2 regions of the Nocardioides massiliensis genome follow, and region 1 is predicted to be linked to the other one. Evidence: predicted binding sites of a transcription regulator. Region 1 holds the regulator's gene; the other holds the start of a gene.
The links. The regulator LexA, encoded in region 1, represses DNA repair genes until DNA is damaged. The targets are predictions, from matches to a motif close to TCGAACANNTGTTCGA.
Positions count from the first base shown of each region.

Region 2: a site for LexA is predicted at 6,667-6,682, ahead of J2S59_RS14485 (HNH endonuclease signature motif containing protein). Genes of this name have one in related genera too.

Region 1 covers NZ_JAUSQM010000001.1:2,569,092-2,577,917, forward strand. Annotated here, with positions in the region: gene J2S59_RS12675 (carbohydrate ABC transporter permease) at 1-653, shown strand, start outside; gene J2S59_RS12680 (GH1 family beta-glucosidase) at 657-2,051, shown strand; gene J2S59_RS12685 (LacI family DNA-binding transcriptional regulator) at 2,048-3,109, shown strand; gene lexA (transcriptional repressor LexA) at 3,106-3,834, opposite strand; gene J2S59_RS12695 (LysM peptidoglycan-binding domain-containing protein) at 4,110-4,451, shown strand; gene J2S59_RS12700 (lysoplasmalogenase family protein) at 4,608-5,348, opposite strand; gene J2S59_RS12705 (hypothetical protein) at 5,364-5,660, opposite strand; gene J2S59_RS12710 (trimeric intracellular cation channel family protein) at 5,724-6,356, shown strand; gene J2S59_RS12715 (Crp/Fnr family transcriptional regulator) at 6,422-6,823, shown strand; gene J2S59_RS12720 (D-arabinono-1,4-lactone oxidase) at 6,857-8,176, opposite strand; gene J2S59_RS12725 (MFS transporter) at 8,173-8,826, opposite strand, start outside.
Region 2 covers NZ_JAUSQM010000001.1:2,907,345-2,916,170, reverse strand. Annotated here, with positions in the region: gene fabG (3-oxoacyl-ACP reductase FabG) at 1-402, shown strand, start outside; gene fabI (enoyl-ACP reductase FabI) at 432-1,202, shown strand; gene J2S59_RS14510 (SixA phosphatase family protein) at 1,222-1,737, shown strand; gene serB (phosphoserine phosphatase SerB) at 1,747-2,985, opposite strand; gene J2S59_RS14500 (Rv1486c family protein) at 2,998-3,720, opposite strand; gene J2S59_RS14495 (ABC transporter ATP-binding protein) at 3,839-4,639, shown strand; gene J2S59_RS14490 (TetR/AcrR family transcriptional regulator) at 4,639-5,226, shown strand; gene J2S59_RS14485 (HNH endonuclease signature motif containing protein) at 5,256-6,656, opposite strand; gene J2S59_RS14480 (cadmium resistance transporter) at 7,021-7,620, opposite strand; gene cmtR (Cd(II)/Pb(II)-sensing metalloregulatory transcriptional regulator CmtR) at 7,617-7,976, opposite strand; gene J2S59_RS14470 (hypothetical protein) at 8,078-8,563, opposite strand; gene J2S59_RS14465 (3'-5' exonuclease) at 8,560-8,826, opposite strand, start outside.

The DNA.
Region 1 (8,826 bases):
ACTCCATCGTCATCACGCTGCCGGCGGTGATCATCCCGATCGCGCTCGCGACCATGGCGGCGTACGCCTTCGCGTGGATGAGGTTCCCGGGTCGCAACGTGCTCTTCGTCGCGGTCTTCGCCCTGCAGATCGTGCCGATCCAGGTCACGATGATCCCGCTGCTGAGCCTCTACGTGAACCCGCCGTTCGGGCTGCCGCAGCTGGCCGGGGCCGACGCTCCCGGCGGCGGCTTCTACACGATCTGGCTCTCGCACGCGATGTTCGCACTGCCGCTGGCGATCTTCCTGCTGCACAACTTCATGCGCGAGATCCCCGGGGAGCTGGTGGAGTCGGCGCGCGTCGACGGCGCCGGCCACGCCCAGATCTTCACGCGCATCATGCTGCCGCTGATGGTCCCCGCGATCGCGGCGTTCGGCATCTTCCAGTTCCTGTGGGTCTGGAACGACCTGCTCGTCGCCCTCGTCTTCGGTGGCGGCAGCCTCAACATCTCGCCGATGACCGTGCGGCTCGCCGAGCTGTCCGGCACCCGCGACCAGGCCTGGCACCTGCTGTCGGCCGGCGCGTTCGTGTCGCTGATCATCCCGCTGATCGTGTTCCTCGCACTCCAGCGCTACTTCGTCCGCGGACTCCTCGCAGGAAGCGTCAAGGGCTGACCCGTGCCGAACTCCCGACCAGCCGGGCTGCCCGCGCCCGGCCACTTCACCTATGGCGTCGCCACGGCGTCCTACCAGGTGGAGGGCGCCATCGGTGCCGACGGCCGCACCCCGTCCATCTGGGACACCTTCACCCAGCGACCCGGGGCGATCCGCGACGGCTCCGACGGCTCGGTCGCCTGCGACTCCTACCACCGCCTCGACGAGGACCTCGCGCTCGTCGCCGACCTCGGTGTCGACCACTACCGGTTCTCGCTGGCCTGGCCCCGGATCCTGCCCGGCGGCACCCGCGCCGCCGGCGTCGAGGAGCGCGGTCTGGACTACTACGACCGCCTGGTCGACGGCCTGCTCGAGCGGGGCGTCGCGCCGATGCCGACGCTCTACCACTGGGACCTGCCGCAGGTCCTCGAGGACGCCGGTGGCTGGCTGGCCCGGGACACAGGTCGCCACCTCGCCGAGCTCGCCGAGGTCGTCCACGCCCGGCTCGGTGACCGGGTCGGCATGTGGGCCACCCTCAACGAGCCCTACTGCTCGGCCTACCTCGGCTACGCCGCTGGGATCCACGCGCCGGGTCGCCGTCTCGGCACCGGCGCGCACGCCGCGGCCCACCACCTGCTGCTCGGGCACGCCTGGGCCGCGCAGGCGCTGCGCGACGCCGGTGCCGACGACGTCGGCATCGTGCTGAACCTCGCCCCCATCTGGTCGGAGCGGCCCGAGGCCGACGCCGTGGCCGACGGGGTCGACGCGATCCGCAACCGGGTGTGGCTGGGCCCGCTCACCGACGGTGCGTACGACGACGGGCTGCTCGCGATCGCTCCCGAGCTCACCGACCCCGCACTCGTGCAGGACGGGGACCTGGCCGCGATCGCCGGCAGCGCGGAGTGGATCGGCATCAACTACTACAACCCCGAGCGTCCCGACCTCGCTCGCGAAGGCGACCCGACCGACGGCGTACCCGTCTATCCCGGCGTCGAGCGGCTCGTCCTGCGTCCGCGGGGGCCGCTGACCGACATCGGCTGGGAGGTCGACGCCCAGGGCATGACCCAGGTGCTCGTCGACACCCACGAGCGCACGGGCCTGCCGGTGCTGGTGTGCGAGAACGGCGCTGCCTACCACGACACGCTCGCCGAGGGTCGCGTCGACGACGCCGCTCGGGTCGACTACCTGCGTGACCACGTGGCCGCGGTGGAGAAAGCGCGCGCTGCCGGTGCCGACGTCCGTGGCTATGTCGCCTGGACCCTGCTCGACAACTTCGAGTGGGCCGAGGGCTACACCCAGACCTTCGGCATCGTGCACGTCGACCGGTCCACGCGTGCCCGCACCCGCAAGGCCTCCTTCCACTGGTACGCCGAGTACCTGCGCCAGCGGCGTGACGCGAGGAGCTCCGAGGAGTCGTGACCGGGATCCGCGACGTCGCGCGCGAGGTCGGCATGTCCACCGCGAGCGTCTCGCGTGCCCTGCGTGGCCTGCCGGGGGTGTCGCCGGCGACCCGGCACCGGGTCCTCGAGGCCGCGCGTCGGCTGGGCTACGTCGCCTCCCCTCAGGCGGCCGGGCTCGCCAGCGGCACGACCCGCACGATCGGCGTCGTGGTGCCGTTCGTGACGCGGTGGTACTTCTCCTGGATCGTCCAGGGCGCCCAGGACCGCCTGCGCGGCGAGGGCTACGACCTGCTGCTCTACAACCTCGGCGGCAAGGAGAGCGCGCGCGAGCGGCTGCTCGCCACGCGCTACCTCGCCAAGCGGGTGGACGCCCTGCTCGTCCTGGCGCTCACCCCGACGCCGGAGGAGCAGGAGAACCTCCGCTCCTGGGACCTGCCCGTCGGACTGGTGGGGGCGGAGGCCCCCGGCTTCTGCTGCGTCGACATCGACGACGTCGGGGTCTCGGCCCAGGCGGTCGACCACCTCGTCGAGCTGGGGCATGAACGCATCGCCTACGTCGGCGGCGGCCTCGAGGACACCCTCGACCACCGCGCTCCGCGGCTGCGGGCCGAGGGCTGGCGAGCAGCGATGGCTCGCCACGGACTGCCGCTGGTGCCGGGCTACGACGAGGTCGGCGACTTCACGATGGCGGGCGGCGAGCGGGCGGGGGAGCGGCTGATGGAGCTCGCCGACCCACCGACGGCGATCTATGCAGCCTCCGACGAGATGGCGATCGGTGTCCTGCGGGCGCTGCGGCGCGCGGGGCGGCGTACGCCCCAGGACGTGTCGGTGATGGGCGTCGACGACCACGAGATGGCGTCGTTCCTCGACCTCACCACGGTCGCGCAACCGGTCTACGAGCAGGGCGAGGCGATCACCGCGATGCTGCTGGCCGCGCTGCGGGGCGAGCTCGCAGCAGAGAGCCCGGCGGGCAGCCCGGCGGGGAGTCCGACGAACCAGGGCAGCGCGACCCGTCGGACGTTCCCCACGACCCTGGTGGTGCGCAGCAGCACCGCACCACCGGGCGGGACCGGCTAGACCCGGCGCAGGACCGCGGTGACCTTGCCGAGGATCGTGGCGTGGGTGCCGTCGATCGGCTCGAAGGCGTCGTTGTGGGGCAGCAACCAGACCTGACCGTCGACGCGGCGGAAGGTCTTCACCGTCGCCTCGCCGTCGATCATCGCCGCCACGATCTCGCCGTTCTCGGCGGTCGGCTGCTGGCGGATGACGACGTAGTCACCGCTGCAGATCGCGGCGTCGATCATCGAGTCGCCGCTGACCTCGAGCAGGAACAGCGTGCCGTCACCGACGAGCGTCTTGGGCAGCGGGAAGACGTCTTCGACGCGCTCCTCGGCGAGGATCGGCCCGCCGGCGGCGATACGTCCCACCACGGGGACGTAGGCGGCGCTGGGGCGGTGGTCCCCGATGCCGGTCTCGTCGACCGATGCCTCGCTCGCCGGCCCGACCGAGCGGCGCCCGGCCATGGCATCGGGTAGCAGCACCTCGAGGGCGCGCGGACGGTTGGGGTCGCGCTTGATGAAGCCCTTCTCCTCCAGCGTGCGCAGCTGGTGGGCCACGGAGGACGAGCTCGCCAGCCCGACGGCCTCGCCGATCTCGCGCATGCTCGGCGGGTAGCCGCGCTGCTCGACCGACTCCACGATGACCGTCAGCACGCGCTGCTGGCGCGGCGTCAGGCCCGTGGCGTCGGGGGGTCCGTCGGGGAGCTCGCTGACGCTGGCGCGGGGACGCTTCGGGGCTGCCATGAGGCGAACCTAGACCTCCGGGCTGGTGCAGATCAAACATCTGTTCGAACGGCGTGTCGTCCCGGTGGCCGCCGAGGCGTTCGAACATTTCTTCGGTTCGGTCCTTGCGTTGTTCGAACAGGTGCTCTAGCGTCGTACGTGTGTTCGAACGAACAGGCTCTCGAATGCAGGCCCACGCCGTCGGTCCGGCTTCTCGCCGGCTCATGACTGTCGGTGCCGACCACTAGACCTCGTTCCGACCGATCCACCACCCGCTCTCTTCCCCGGAGGCATCCATGAGCACCTTGACCCTCAGCCCCAGCTTCACCCCCGTCCGCCGTCCGGCGCCGATCCGCCTGACCCGCCGCGGTCGGCTCGTCGTCCTGGCGGTCTGCCTGTTGGCGGCGCTGACGGTCTCGATCGTGGTCGGGGGCCAGTCGGTCGCCACCCGCGACGCAGGCACCCCGGTGCCCACCCGCACCGTGGTCGTCGGCGCCGGCGACACGCTGTGGGAGATCGCCTCCGACGTCGCCGCCCCCGGCGAGGTCCGCGCGATGGTCCACCGCATCGAGAAGCTCAACGCGCTCGAGGGTGCCGGCCTGCAGGTCGGCCAGGAGCTGGCCATCCCGCTCGGCTGATCGAGCCGCATTGGCGTCCCTCGCGACCACGCGGGGCGCGCACCTGATTTCTCGTCGGGCCTCCCTCGACCCGGGGTCCGACGAGAGGGGAAGACGAGGGGCGGGCCCGGGGTGGGCCCGCCCCTCGTTGCATGTCCTCCCTCTGTGCGACGAGCGTCACCGGGGCAGCGCGCTGATCCCCTCGGCCAGGAGCAGCTGCGCGCTGGTGTAGCTGGCCATGACCGCGCCCTCGAGCACGGCCGGCGCCTCGGGCCAGACGTGCTCGCGCACGGCGAGCACGCTGTCGGAGAACACGAACGACGCAGCCCCCGCCGACACCAGGATCCGCGCCGCGCGCGTGCCGCGGGCGCTGAACGCGCCGAGTGCCATCGCGCTGAGCAGCAGGCCGTACGCCGTCGTGGGCGCCTGTAGCGCCGGGTCGCGGCGGCGTGCGGCGACGCCGGCGACGACGGCGTTGGTGCCGGCCAGGACCCCGAATGCCGCCCGCAGCCGGGGGAGGCCGGGCGTAGCTACGGTGCGGGTGGCGGTGGCCGCGGGTGCCGTGCGCGTCCGTCGGGTCAGCACGAACCGCGTGAGGTAGGACCCCTGCGCGACGGCGAAGGCCGTCATGCCGGCGCGCAGGGCCCCGTCGCCGGAGCGCAGCAGCGCGACGTCGCCGGCGGTCGAGGCGAGCTGGGCGGTCACCAACAGCCGCTGGTCGCCGGCCGGGTTGCCGGCCACCAGCAGCGGCAGGAGCGCCGGCTTGGTGTAGCGGCGCAGCCGGTGGGCGCGGGGGTCCGTCGAGGCGGCCAACGCGGTGTCGGTCGCGGCGAGGGCGACGTACGCCGCCCGCAGGGCGGGTCGGCGCCAGCGGGTGCGTGCAGGGACGGGTGCGGGCGGGACGGCGGGCTCGGGCATGGCGGAAGGCTAGTGTCAGCGCGCCGCGCGCCGACCACCGCGGGCACCGGGCGCGGGGGACAGCACGCCGAGCTCGCGGAGCACCCGGGTCAGCAGGATGAGCGCGATGAGCAGGCACGCGGTGGCGCCGAGGCCCGCCAGCGTGGTGAACAGCCAGGCGATCGAGGTGCCGCTGCGGGCGAGCACGCCGAAGGTGATCGCGGCGCTGATGAGGTAGAGCCAGGCACCGATGGTGGCGACGGTGCCGAGCAGGTAGCCGAGGACGCGTCGCGGTGAGGTGCGCCGGGCGCGCCGTCCGGAGTGTCTGGCCACGGGAGGCATCCTCTCCGACCCGGGCTCCGGTTGGGGGGAGGCTCGGCGCACTACGGTGACCAGGTGCTGCTCATCACGCTGGATCTCCTGGGGATCTTCGCCTTCGCGCTCACCGGCGCGCTGGTGGCGTTGCGCAAGGACCTCGACGTCTTCGGCCTGCTGGTGCTCGCTGGGGCGACCGGACTCGGCGGTGGTTTCGTGCGCGACGTCCTGATCGGGGCGACCCCGCCGGCCGCGCTGGCCGACTGGCGCTACCTGCTGGTGCCGGTCGTGACCGGGCTCGCCGTCGCGCTGTGGCACCCGGTCTTCACCCGCATGGAGCGGGTGATCGGGGTGCTCGACGCCTTCGGGTTGGCGTTGTTCTGCGTGACCGGCACCGTGAAGGCGCTCGCCTATGGGCTGGGTCCCCTGCCGGCCGCGATGCTCGGCATGGTGACCGCGGTCGGTGGCGGCATCGTGCGCGACCTGCTCGCCGGGCGCGTGCCGGTCGTGCTGCAGAAGGACCTGTACGCCATCCCCGCCTTCGTCGGCGCGATGATCGTCGTGGGGGCCTATGAGCTGCGCGACCTGGGCTGGGACCTGCCCAACCCCGCCGTCGCGGGGGTGGCGATGACCGTCTGCCTGGGCTGGCGCCTGCTGGCGATGCGGCGCGGCTGGTCGGCCCCGCGTCCCGGAGGCAGCAGCTCCAGCGTGTGAGGCTTTACACCCGCCGCCCGGACCGCGAGGATCGCGCCCGGGGAGCACGACACGAGGAGTGGTGCATGAGCCAGGACATCGCGCAGCTGAAGGCAGTCTCGATCTTCGAAGGCCTCAGCGACGCCGACGTCAAGAGGATCGCCGCCGGCGGCACGCAGACGACCGTCCCGGCCAACTGGTCGCTGATGTCGGAGAAGACCCCTGCCGACAAGGCCTACATCGTCCTCGAGGGAGAGCTGTCGGTGCGGCGCAACGGCACCGAGATCGCCCGGCTGGGCGCCGGCGACGTGATCGGTGAGATGGGCATCGTCGAGCAGAAGCTGCGCACCGCCTCGGTCGTGTCGACCACGCCGCTGACCGTCATCCACTTCACCCGCGACAACATCGACCGGCTGTGCACCGAGGTGCCGGCGTTCGCCGCTGCCCTCAAGGTCGCCGCCGACGCGCGGCGCGACAGCACCGACTGACTCGGCCGAGCCGGCCGGGTCGACTGGGCGACCTCAGGAGCCCAGCACGCGCCGCAGGTAGGCGTTGGTGAAGACCCGCTGCGGGTCGACCCGGTCGCGCACGGCGGCGAAGTCGTCCCAGCGCGGGTACGCCGGTGCCAGGTCGGCGGCGGTGCGCGCGTGCAGCTTGCCCCAGTGGGGACGACCGTCGTGCGCGCGCAGGACCTCTTCGACGCCGGCGAAGTACGACGTGTGGTCCGCCGCGCGGGGGGTGTGGAAGGCCAGATAGGTGGAGTCGCGTCCGTACGACGCGGACAGCGGCACGTCGTCCGCCGGCGTCATCCGGATCTCGACGGGGAAGCCGATGCGCCAGCCGCGCCGCTCGATCAGCGAGCGCACCTCGCGCAGCACCGTCGTGCCGGCCTCGCGCGGGACGGCGTACTCCATCTCCCGGAACACGACGCGGCGCGGGGCGGTGAAGACGCGGTGCGGGATGTCGGAGTAGGTGCGCGCCGACAGCTGCGAGGCGGCGAACCGGTTCAGCCCCGGCACCAGCGCCGGCACCCGCGCACCGAGGCGGGTGAGCACGCCGAACGCGCCGTTGGCCATCACCTCGTCCTCGACGACGGCGCGCCAGCGGGGGAGCGGCTCGCGCTCCTCGACACCGACCGCGAGCCGGTTGTTGCGCTTGACCTGCACCCGGTCGGTGCCGGGGAACCAGTAGCCGTCGACGTGGTGGTTGTCGTGGGCCAGTGACTCGAGGGACTCGAGCGCGGCGTCCCACCCGATGACCTCCTCGTGCGCCTCGAGCACGAACAGCGGCTCGACGCGAAGGGTGACGGTCGTGAGGATCCCGAGGGCGCCGAGTCCCAGGCGCGCGCAGGCGAGCACGTCGGCGTGCTCCTGGTCGGTGCACCGCCAGACCTCGCCGGTCCCGGTGACGAGCTCGAGGCCGACCACCTGCGCGGACAGCGACGACCACACGCCGCCCGTGCCATGGGTGCCGGTCGAGATCGCACCGGCGATGGTCTGGGCGTCGATGTCGCCCATGTTGTGCAGCGAGAGGCCACGGGCGGCGAGGCCTGCGTTGAGGTCCCGCAGCCGGGTGCCGGCCAGCGCGGTGACTGTCATCGCCTCTCGGTCGACACCCACGATCCCGCTCAACCGTGCGGGGTCCAGCATCACGTCGTCGGCGACGGCGATGTCGGTGAAGCTGTGGCCGGTGCCGACCATCTTGACCCGACGGCCGCTCGCTGCGGCGTCGGCGACGATCTGGGCGACCTCGGTGGCGCTCGTCGGTGAGTGGACCGTGGTGGGGACGACATCGACCAGTCCCGACCAGCTGCGCCAGCGGCGCACGGTGCCGAGCTTCACGCGGAGACCTCCGGTTCACGGACGGGGGCGGGTGAGGGCGGCGGCGCGGCCGGGCCTGCCGGCACCACCCAGGTGAGCAAGGCTCCCACGACGCCGGCGGCGCAGACCACGAGATAGCTTGTTGACGCGCCGTGGTTGTCGATGACCGTGCCGACGAGGGCGGCACCGGGCGCGATCCCGGCCGCCATCCCGGCGTGCACGACGGCCAGGCCTTCGGTCAGGCGCGAGGCGGGCACCTGCTCGGCCACCAGTGCCGTCAGGCTGATCAGCGTCGGCGAGATCGCGAAGCCGGCCAGCAGCAGCACCGGGGCGAGGACGGCCAACGAGCCGATGAACGGGAGCACGAGCAGCGAGAGGGCGAGGGCGGCGGCAGCGACCCGGAAGCGGGTGAGGCTCCCGGAGCGCCAGGTGATCGCGCCGTACGCGATCCCGGCGAGCAAGGAGCCCGCGGCCCACAGGCCCAGGAGGGGGCCAGCCCAGACGGCACGGCCCTGCTCGTCGGCGAAGGCGACGGTGGCGACCTCGGCGCCGCCGAAGACCCCGCCGAGCATGGCCGAGCACCCGACCAGCACCGCGAGCAGCCGCCAGGGCATGGGGGTGCGCGGTCCGCCGGTGCGGTGCGACGCCCGGGTCGGGGGCTCGGTGCGGCG
Region 2 (8,826 bases), 340 kb from region 1:
GGGTCGTTCCGGGTCGCGCGGCGCGCGTCCAAGAGCATGCTGCGGCTGCGCCGGGGACGGCTGATCTTCGTCTCCTCGGTCGTGGGGCTGCTCGGCTCCGCCGGCCAGGTCAACTACGCCGCGAGCAAGTCCGGGCTGGTCGGGATGGCCCGCTCGCTCGCCCGCGAGCTCGGCAGCCGGTCGATCACCGCCAACGTGGTCGCACCCGGCTTCGTCGAGACCGACATGACCGCCGAGCTGCCGGAGGAGAAGCGCGCCGAGTACCGCGCCGCCATCCCGCTGCAGCGCTACGCCAGCACCGAGGAGGTCGCCGCCGCGGTGACGTGGCTGGCGTCGCCGGGTGCGGCGTACGTGACCGGGGCCGTGATCCCGGTCGACGGCGGCCTCGGCATGGGCCACTGACGGACCGCATCGGTCGAGGAGAGGGAGACATGGGCATTCTCGAGGGCAAGCGCATCCTGGTCGCCGGCGTCACGATGGACACCTCCATCGGGTTCGAGGTCGCGAAGGTCGCACAGGAGCAGGGCGCACAAGTCGTGGTGTCGAACTTCGGCCGCGCGCTGGGCATCACCCGGCGCATCGTGAACCGGCTGCCCGAGCCGGTGCCGGTGCTGGAGCTGGACGTGAGCGACGAGGCTCACCTCGAAGCGCTGCCCGCGGCGCTCGGGGAGCACTTCGACGGACTCGACGGGGTGGTGCACTCGATCGCCTACGGCAATCCTGAGACGCTGCTGGGCGGCAAGTTCCTCGAGGGTCCGTGGCCCGACGTCGCGCAGGCCGTGCAGGTCTCTGCCTACAGCCTGATGTCGCTCACCCGGGCCTGCCTGCCGATGTTGAGCGAGGACGCGTCCGTGGTCGGACTGACCTTCGACGCCACGGTGGCCTGGCCGGCGTACGACTGGATGGGCGTGGCGAAGGCCGGCCTGGAGTCCTGCTCGCGCTACCTGGCGCGCGACCTCGGCCCGCGCGGCGTCCGGGTCAACCTCGTCTCGGCCGGCCCCCTGAAGACCCTCGCCGCCAAGGCGATCCCGGGGTTCGAGGAGCTGGAGTCCACGTGGGCCGACCGGGCGCCGCTCGGCTGGGACCACGGCGACCGCAACCCGACGGCCCGCGCCGTCGTCGCGCTGCTGTCGGACTTCTTCCCGGCGACGACCGGTGAGATCGTCCATGTCGACGGTGGCTTCCACGCCATGGGCACCTGACACGTGGGATCCTGATGGCATGACCGCACCGGCGCAGCGCACGCTCGTCGTCGTCCGGCACGCGACGGCCGAGCCGTACGCCGCCAGCGACCACGAGCGCGCTCTCACCGCGCGCGGCCATGCCCAGGCCCGCGCACTCGGCGCGTGGCTCGCGGCCGAGGGTCTTGCCCCCGACGTGGCGATCGTGTCGACCGCCGTGCGCACCCAGCAGACCTGGGCCGGTGTCGTGGCCGGCGGCGGCTTCACCGTCGAACCGATCGTCGACGGCGCGATCTATGCCGGCGACACCGACTCCGTCCTCGAAGCGGTGCACGTGGCGGACGCCGAGGCGCGCACGGTCCTGGTGCTCGGGCACAACCCGACCGTGGCGACCCTCGCGCTCGAGCTCGACGACGGAGGCGGCGACCCCGGCCTGCTCGTGGAGGTCAGCGGTGGGTTCCCGCCGGCGAGCGCCGCGGTCCTCACGACCACGCGGGACTGGGCGGACCTCGCCACCGGCGGCGCGACGCTGTCTGCGCTCTCCATCCGGCACTGACGCACGGGCTCAGCCCAGGGGCGGGGCGGGGGTGACGATGCCCGCGGCCGCGTCGGCGGCCTCGACCTCCTCGCGGCTGATGCCGAGGAGATAGATGATCGTGTCGAGGTAGGGGACGTTCACGGTCGTGTCGGCCGCCTGTTGCACGACCGGCTTGGCGTTGAAGGCGATGCCGAGCCCGGCCGCGGAGAGCATGTCGAGGTCGTTGGCGCCGTCGCCGATGGCGATCGTGGCGGCCTGCGGGATGCCGGCCTCCTGCGCGAAGCGGCGCAGCGCCTCCGCCTTGCCGGCCCGGTCGACGACGTCGCCGATGATGCGCCCGGTGAGGTGGCCGTCGACGATCTCAAGCTCGTTGGCCGCGGCGAAGTCGATGCCGAGGTCCTCGGCGAGCCGGTCCGTGAGCTGGGTGAAGCCGCCGGAGACGATGGCGAACTGGTAGCCGAGACGCTTCAGCGTGCGCACCATGGTGCGGGCGCCAGGGGAGAGCAGGAGCCGCTCCCACACCGCGTCCAGCGCGGTAGCGGGAAGGCCCGCGAGCAGGGAGACGCGCTCGCGCAGCGACTGCTCGAAGTCGAGCTCGCCGCGCATCGCCGCCTCGGTGACCCGGGCGACCTCCGGGAGACACCCGGCCTCCTCGGCGAGCATCTCGATCACCTCGCCCTGCACGAGCGTCGAGTCGACGTCCATCACGATGAGCCGGCGCCCGTGGCGCCAGATCTCCGCCGGCTGCACGGCGACATCGACCTGCTGGTGCGCCGCCTCGCGGGCGAGGATCGCGCGCAGGGCCACGGGGTCGGTGCCGGAGACGTGCAGGTCGATCGCGGTCACGGGGTAGCGCGCCATGCGCTCGATCCGGTCGATGTTGGCACCGGTGTCGGCGATGCGGCCGACAATGGCAGCGAAGGCGCGCGAGCGCAGCGGCATCCCGAGCACGGTGACGTGGCTGCGGCCCTCGCGGCGGCTGCGGTTGTCACCGATGCCTCGCTCGACCTCGACCTGCATGCCCAGGTCGTCTGCGACCTGGTGGACGGCGTCGCGCAGCGGGGTGAGGTCGCGCGGCGCGGTGACGAGCACGCCGAGCACCAGTCGGCGCCGCAGCACGATCTGCTCGATGTCGACCACCTCGACGCCGTACGGCGCCAAGGTGGAGAAGATCGCGGAGGTGACTCCCGGTCGGTCCTTGCCCGTGAAGGTGATGAGGACCGTCTTGGGCGCGGAGTCGTCGGGGAGCGGCAGTGGCGAGACCATGGCGAGGTGAGGCTATCGCTGGGCGTCTGCGGAGCAGGCAGCGACCAGGGCATGTCTCGCTGCCTGGTCGAGGCTGCGGAGCACCGTTCGCCGCTGTTCCATGGTCGCGACGTCCACGGCTGCACCCTCGTCGTCCAGCGCGAGCTCGATGACCCCACGACTCAGCAGTGCCTGGGCGATGACGGGGCCGATCTCCGGCGCGATGCCGGGCACCGCCAGGTCGACGCGCGGGCGGCGCAGGTCGACCAGCTCGTCGGCGATCTCCGGGCGCCACCGGGCGACGTCGAGTGCGGCCAGCGCCTGCGCGGCCTCGACCAGCGCGACCCGCAGCGCACGGGCGGCGTCCGGCAGCATCGGGACGGGCCGGGGGAGCGTGATCGGGTGGAGGGTCCAGGTCACCTCGTCACCCGCCCAGTCCGGCACCAACCCCAGACCCGATCCGAGGAGCACCACCCCCTCGCCGACCTCCATCACCGCGTCCGCGAACTTCCGCGGGCCGGCGATGCCGGCCGGGTCCCCGGGGGTGGCTAGCGCGATGCCGGCGCCCGTCGTCTGGCGCCGCAACCGGCCCAGGGCGAGCGCGAGAGGCTCCGCCGTACCGTCCTCGGTCACGATCGTGTGGACGCTGCCGTCCTCACCGAGTGCGTCGAGCAGGTCGTCGGTGGCGGCGGCCCCACGGACCCAGGCATCGAGCCACAGGGCGAGGAGCGCGGAGTCCGGCAGGTCGGCGGGCACGCCGTGCAGGCTATCGGGGCTCCGCAGGCGCCCGTCGGTGGCGTAAGTTGGCGGTGTTCATCTGCGGCGGTGTCCGTGCCCCGCCCTCCACTCCATCCCTGAACGCCCTGAGGAGACCATGGAAGCCGTGCTCGAGCTCGCCGACGTGACCGTTCGACGAGGTACGGCGACCCTGCTCGACGGCGTCGAGTGGCGAGTCGGTGCGGACGAGCGGTGGGTCGTCCTCGGCCCCAACGGCGCGGGCAAGACGACGCTGCTGCAGCTGTGCTCGGCGCAGATCCACCCCACCAGCGGCGTCGTCGGTGTGCTGGGTGAGGTCATGGGCACGGTCGACGTGTTCGAGCTGCGGCCCCGCATCGGCCTGACCAGCGCGGCGATCGCCGACCGGATCCCGCGGGGGGAGCGGGTCGCCGACGTGGTCGTGTCCGCGTCGTACGGCGTCGTCGGGCGCTGGCGCGAGCATTACGACGACCTCGACCACGAGCGTGCTGCGCAGCTCCTGACCGAGGTGGGTGTCGCCCACCTGGCCGACCGGACCTTCGGCACCCTCAGCGAGGGCGAGCGCAAGCGGGTGCAGATCGCCCGGGCGCTCATGACCGACCCCGAGCTGCTGCTGCTCGACGAGCCGGCGGCCGGCCTCGACCTGGGCGGGCGCGAGGACCTCGTCTCCACCCTCGCCGTGCTCGCGGCGGACCCCGCTTCGCCCACGACGGTCCTCGTCTCCCACCACGTCGAGGAGATCCCCCCGGGCTTCACCCACGCGCTGCTGCTGCGCAAGGGTGCCGTCGTGGCCGCCGGCCCGCTGGAGGAGACCCTCACCGAGCCGCTGCTCTCCGAGACCTTCGGGATGCAGCTGCAGGTCAGCCACAGCGACGGCCGCTGGGCCGCCCGCCGGCGCACCCGCGCAACGAGCTCCTGATGCCCAAGATCCTGGGCGACAGCCTCGAGGAGCACCGCGCCGAGACCACACGCCGCGTGTTCGCGGCCTTCGTCCGACTGGTGTCGGAGCACGGGTACGCCGGGGTCTCGATGTCCGACATCGCGCGCGAGGCGGGGGTGGGGCGCACGTCGCTCTACAACCACTTCCGCGACAAGGAGGACATCCTCCTCGAGTACGCCATGGACGAGACGTCGCGCTACGTCGCCGACCTCGAGCGGGCGATGTCGCAGGCTGCCAGCCCGATCGAGCGACTGCGGATCTACGTGCGGGAGTACCTGCACCTCGCCGAGTCGTTCCACTTCGGCCTCGGGCCGGAGGTGTACGCCGTGCTCTCGCCGGAGGCGGGCCGGCAGATCCACGAGCACATCCGGGTCGTCGAGGACGTGCTGCGTCGTACGCTGCGGGAGGCCTCAGCAGCCGGCGAGATCCCGCCCCAGGACCCCGAGATCGTGGTCCCGCTCGTGCACGCCGCTCTGCAGGGCCGTCGCCTCCCCACCGGCCCCGGCGCCGAGGAGGCCCTGCGCACGGTCGAGTCGTTCGTGCTGCGTGCGCTCGGCGCGGACTGACGGGGCGCGCACTCGCGCACTCGTCTCGCTCAGGCGGCGAGTGCGTAGCGGTGCGCTCGCGTCAGCAGCGCGCGGAAGCGGGGCGCGGCGAAGGTCTTCATCCGGTGGTGGCTGCGGCACAGTGAGTCGAGTGCCGATGGTCGGGTCTGACCCGGTGGCCCACCCTCGTCGGGTGGGACGTAGGGGTCTCGATGGTCCTTGTCTGCCGCCCGGGCTGATCGGGTGCAGCCGGGGACGATGCAGGTGCCGTCACGCAGCGCGACCTGCTCGGCCATCCAGGTCGGTGGGTCGTGTTGGTCGACGCTGGCGTCGTTGCTCATGTTGATCACCGGGGTGAGCTTCACGTCGCGTCGCTGCAGCCATTGCTGCACCAGGTGCAGGGTGGCGGGGCCGTAGCGTTCCATCCGCGCGCCATGATCGGCGCCGGTGTGTTCGCCGGTGCCTTCCCCCGTGGTGGCGAGGAAGGCGGCCAGGTCGTCGGCCTCGAGGTGCACGTAGACCGTGGCGGGCTTGGTGGCGCGCAGCTGCTCGGTGTCGAGCAGCTCGGCGGCAGCGTGGGGGTCGGCGAGGATCCCGAGCGCGGTCGCGCGCAGCGCCTGATGCGGCACCGGTTCGGCATCCTCGGGGGTGAGGCGCCGCAGGATCTGCGCGACCCTCTCCAGCGTGGCGTCGAGTGCTTCGGCGTCGGGTGCGTCGAGGCGGGCGAACACGTCTTTGAGGGTCGCAGAACCGGTGATGTTGTCCTTGTTGAGCCAGACGCCGCGCTTCTCCTGAGCGGCTGCTTCGCGGCGGGCTGCTTCGTCGGGATCGCACAGCAGCAGGGCGTCGGTGACGATCTCCTCGGTGGCGGCCTTGGTCAGGCGCCGTGTCGACTTCGCGATCAGCTCGTCGACCTTGGTGGCGACCTCGAGCGACAGGCTCATGGTCTCGTTGGCGATCTGCCGGGCCTGGAACGCGGGGATCTGCTCGGCCACGACGCGCTCCCACAGGCGCGGCAGCCGGTGGGCCAGCTCGACGGCTTGGCCCATGATCATCCGGCCGGTGTCAGGGCCGGCGCCCAACGCGACCGCGAACTCCAACGGCGCGTGCTCGTGGACCAGTGGTGCTCCGGGGCCGGCCAGCGCGACCATCCGGGGACGCTCGGGGTCGGTCCCCTCCACGACAGCGACGTCATGCATCGTTGGGTAGCGCTGGGCGATCCGGGATGCGGCGAGGAGTTTGTCGGTGGCGAACTTCGCTGCGTAGGCGCGTTGGCGTTCCATCAGCTCCAACAGCTCGTCGGCGTCCCAGGAGTCGATGTCGGAGGGGTCGAGCACGATGGAGTCGTCGGCTTTGGACGGCGCAGCATCGGGTGGGGGCGGGCCGTCGTCCCAGAGCTCCCAGAAGTCCTCGCGGAGGTCCTCCTCGAAGACGCCGTCACCGTGATCCATCTCACCATTCTAGAACACTTGTTCGATCCAGGCAAGGACTGCACCGCACCTGGGGACAAGACGAACGGCCCCGCACCACCACGGGCCTGTTCGGCTTTTAGTGTGGGTTCACGGCGCGCCTGTGGCGCATCGAAGCGCCCCCCGGTCCGATCGGACCGGGGGGCGCTTTCGCGTCTGCGCCTCCGAGCCGATGGCTCCAGCCTGCACGCGATGGGCGGAGCTCGGGGGCAGGTAGCGGTCGGGCGGCGTGTCGGCGAGCGCTACTCGAGCGTGACCGGCGCGCGGAGGAGCGTTCTCCTGTCGAGGGTGACGGCGACTAGGCCCGCGCTACCTGCACGTGCTCGACCGCTGGCCAGGCGAAGCATCAGAGCCCGAAGGCTCCGCCGCTGTAGAGGATGACCAGGCCCAGGCCGATGAGGACGACCGGGAACAGGATGTGCTCCCAGCGTTCGAGGACTTCGTCGATTCCTGGTCGGGTGGCGACGAACCTGGCTGCGACCACCAAGGCGGCGACGAGGACGAGGAAGACGACGCAGTAGGCGGCTGTCGCGGCGGGGCCCACGTTCAAGAAGACGGGGACGTAGACGCCGATGTTGTCGCCGCCGTTGGCGAAGGTGACGGCGGCGACGGTCCACACTGCGACGGCCTTGCCGGCGACTTTGGCGTCGTCGTCATCATCATCATCATCGCGCCATGCCTGCCATGCAGCCCAGAGGCCGAGGACGAGCGGGATGAGGCCGAAGTAGGGGATCGCGGCCTCGGGCAGGAAGGCTCCGGCGCCGAGCGACACGAGCACTGCCGCGGCGAGGATGCCGGCGAACCCCAGGTACTGCCCAGCCAGGATGCGCGACGTGGTTCCGGGCCGTCCAGCTCCTCGGGCGAAGAACAGCGACAGCACGATGATGTCGTCGATGTTGGTGGCGATGAACAGGCCGATGGCCTGCGCTGCGGAGGTCAGCATCAGGCGCCGGCCCCTTGGGTGCCACACCCGGGCAGGACACATTGCTGGTCGATGCAGGGTGCGCTCTCGTCGACGGCGAGGGTGACGTCGATGAGCGCAGTGAGAGCCCGGGTGAGGTGCGGGTCAGCGACGGCGTAGCGCGTGTGTCGGCCTTCGGGTTCGGCTACGACGATGCCGCAGTCGCGCAGGCACGCGAGGTGGTTCGACACGTTGGACCGGGTCAGGTCTAGGTCGCGGGCGAGGTCGCCGGGGTAGGCGGGGCCCTCCAGAAGGGCCATGAGTAGGCGGGAGCGCGTGGGGTCGGCCATCGCCCGACCCAACCTGTTCATCACGTCAAGACGGCTAGCAGTGGTCAGCATGTGCTGAATAGTACAGTGTGCGCTGAACATTTCTTTCATCGCGGTGGGAGAACGGGGGCGCGCGCTTCAACGCCGGCTGGGATGTCCGACTGGTTCGTCCATCAGCGCGGCAGGTAGGGGTTCGGGTTCACGCGCCCTTCGGGGCGGGCGAGGCGCCGGTGGGTGATGGTGCGCGGCTGCTGGGCCCGGGCGGTGGCGACCGCGGCCTGCTCGTGCCAGGTCATCCACAGTTCGAGCTCATCGTAGGCCGGGTCGGTCGTGCGGCCGGCGAGCACCGTCCCCGCGGCCTCCTTCGCTGCGGTCAGCCCGCGGGTCTCCGCGATCGACTGGCACGCGATCCGGGCCAGCCGCGGCTCGTGCAGGTGGAGGTCCTTGCTCATCGCGGCGGCGAGGTAGTCGTTCGCGGCGAGGACCCGGTCCTCCTCGACGGTGAAGGTGAACACCATCCAAGCCATGTACGCGGTCTCGCGCGGGTGGGTCGGTGACCAGCGGTTGATGCGACGGTCCTCGCGCTTGCCGAAGAGGCGGTCTCGGATGCCGGTCTTGGTGAGCCTGCCCTGCTCGCCGAGCACCGCGATCCGGGTCACCGGCTGGTACAGCGTGTCGCGGGGGCAACCGTGACCTTCCCAGCAGTCGGGGCAGGAGGGAGACCCGGACGGCTCGCACGGGGTGGAGGCTTCGACCTGGGCCGCTGCTTGGCCCACCAGCGCAGCGCCCGGGTGTGCGCGAGCGCGGGCGCGGCCGCGGGCGGGTCGGCACCAGGGCTGGAGGCGGTGATGAGCGCGGCGACGGCGCCGAGCAGGGTGCCTGCCTGGCCGGGCTCGGTGACGGTGGCCAGCAGCGCGACGAG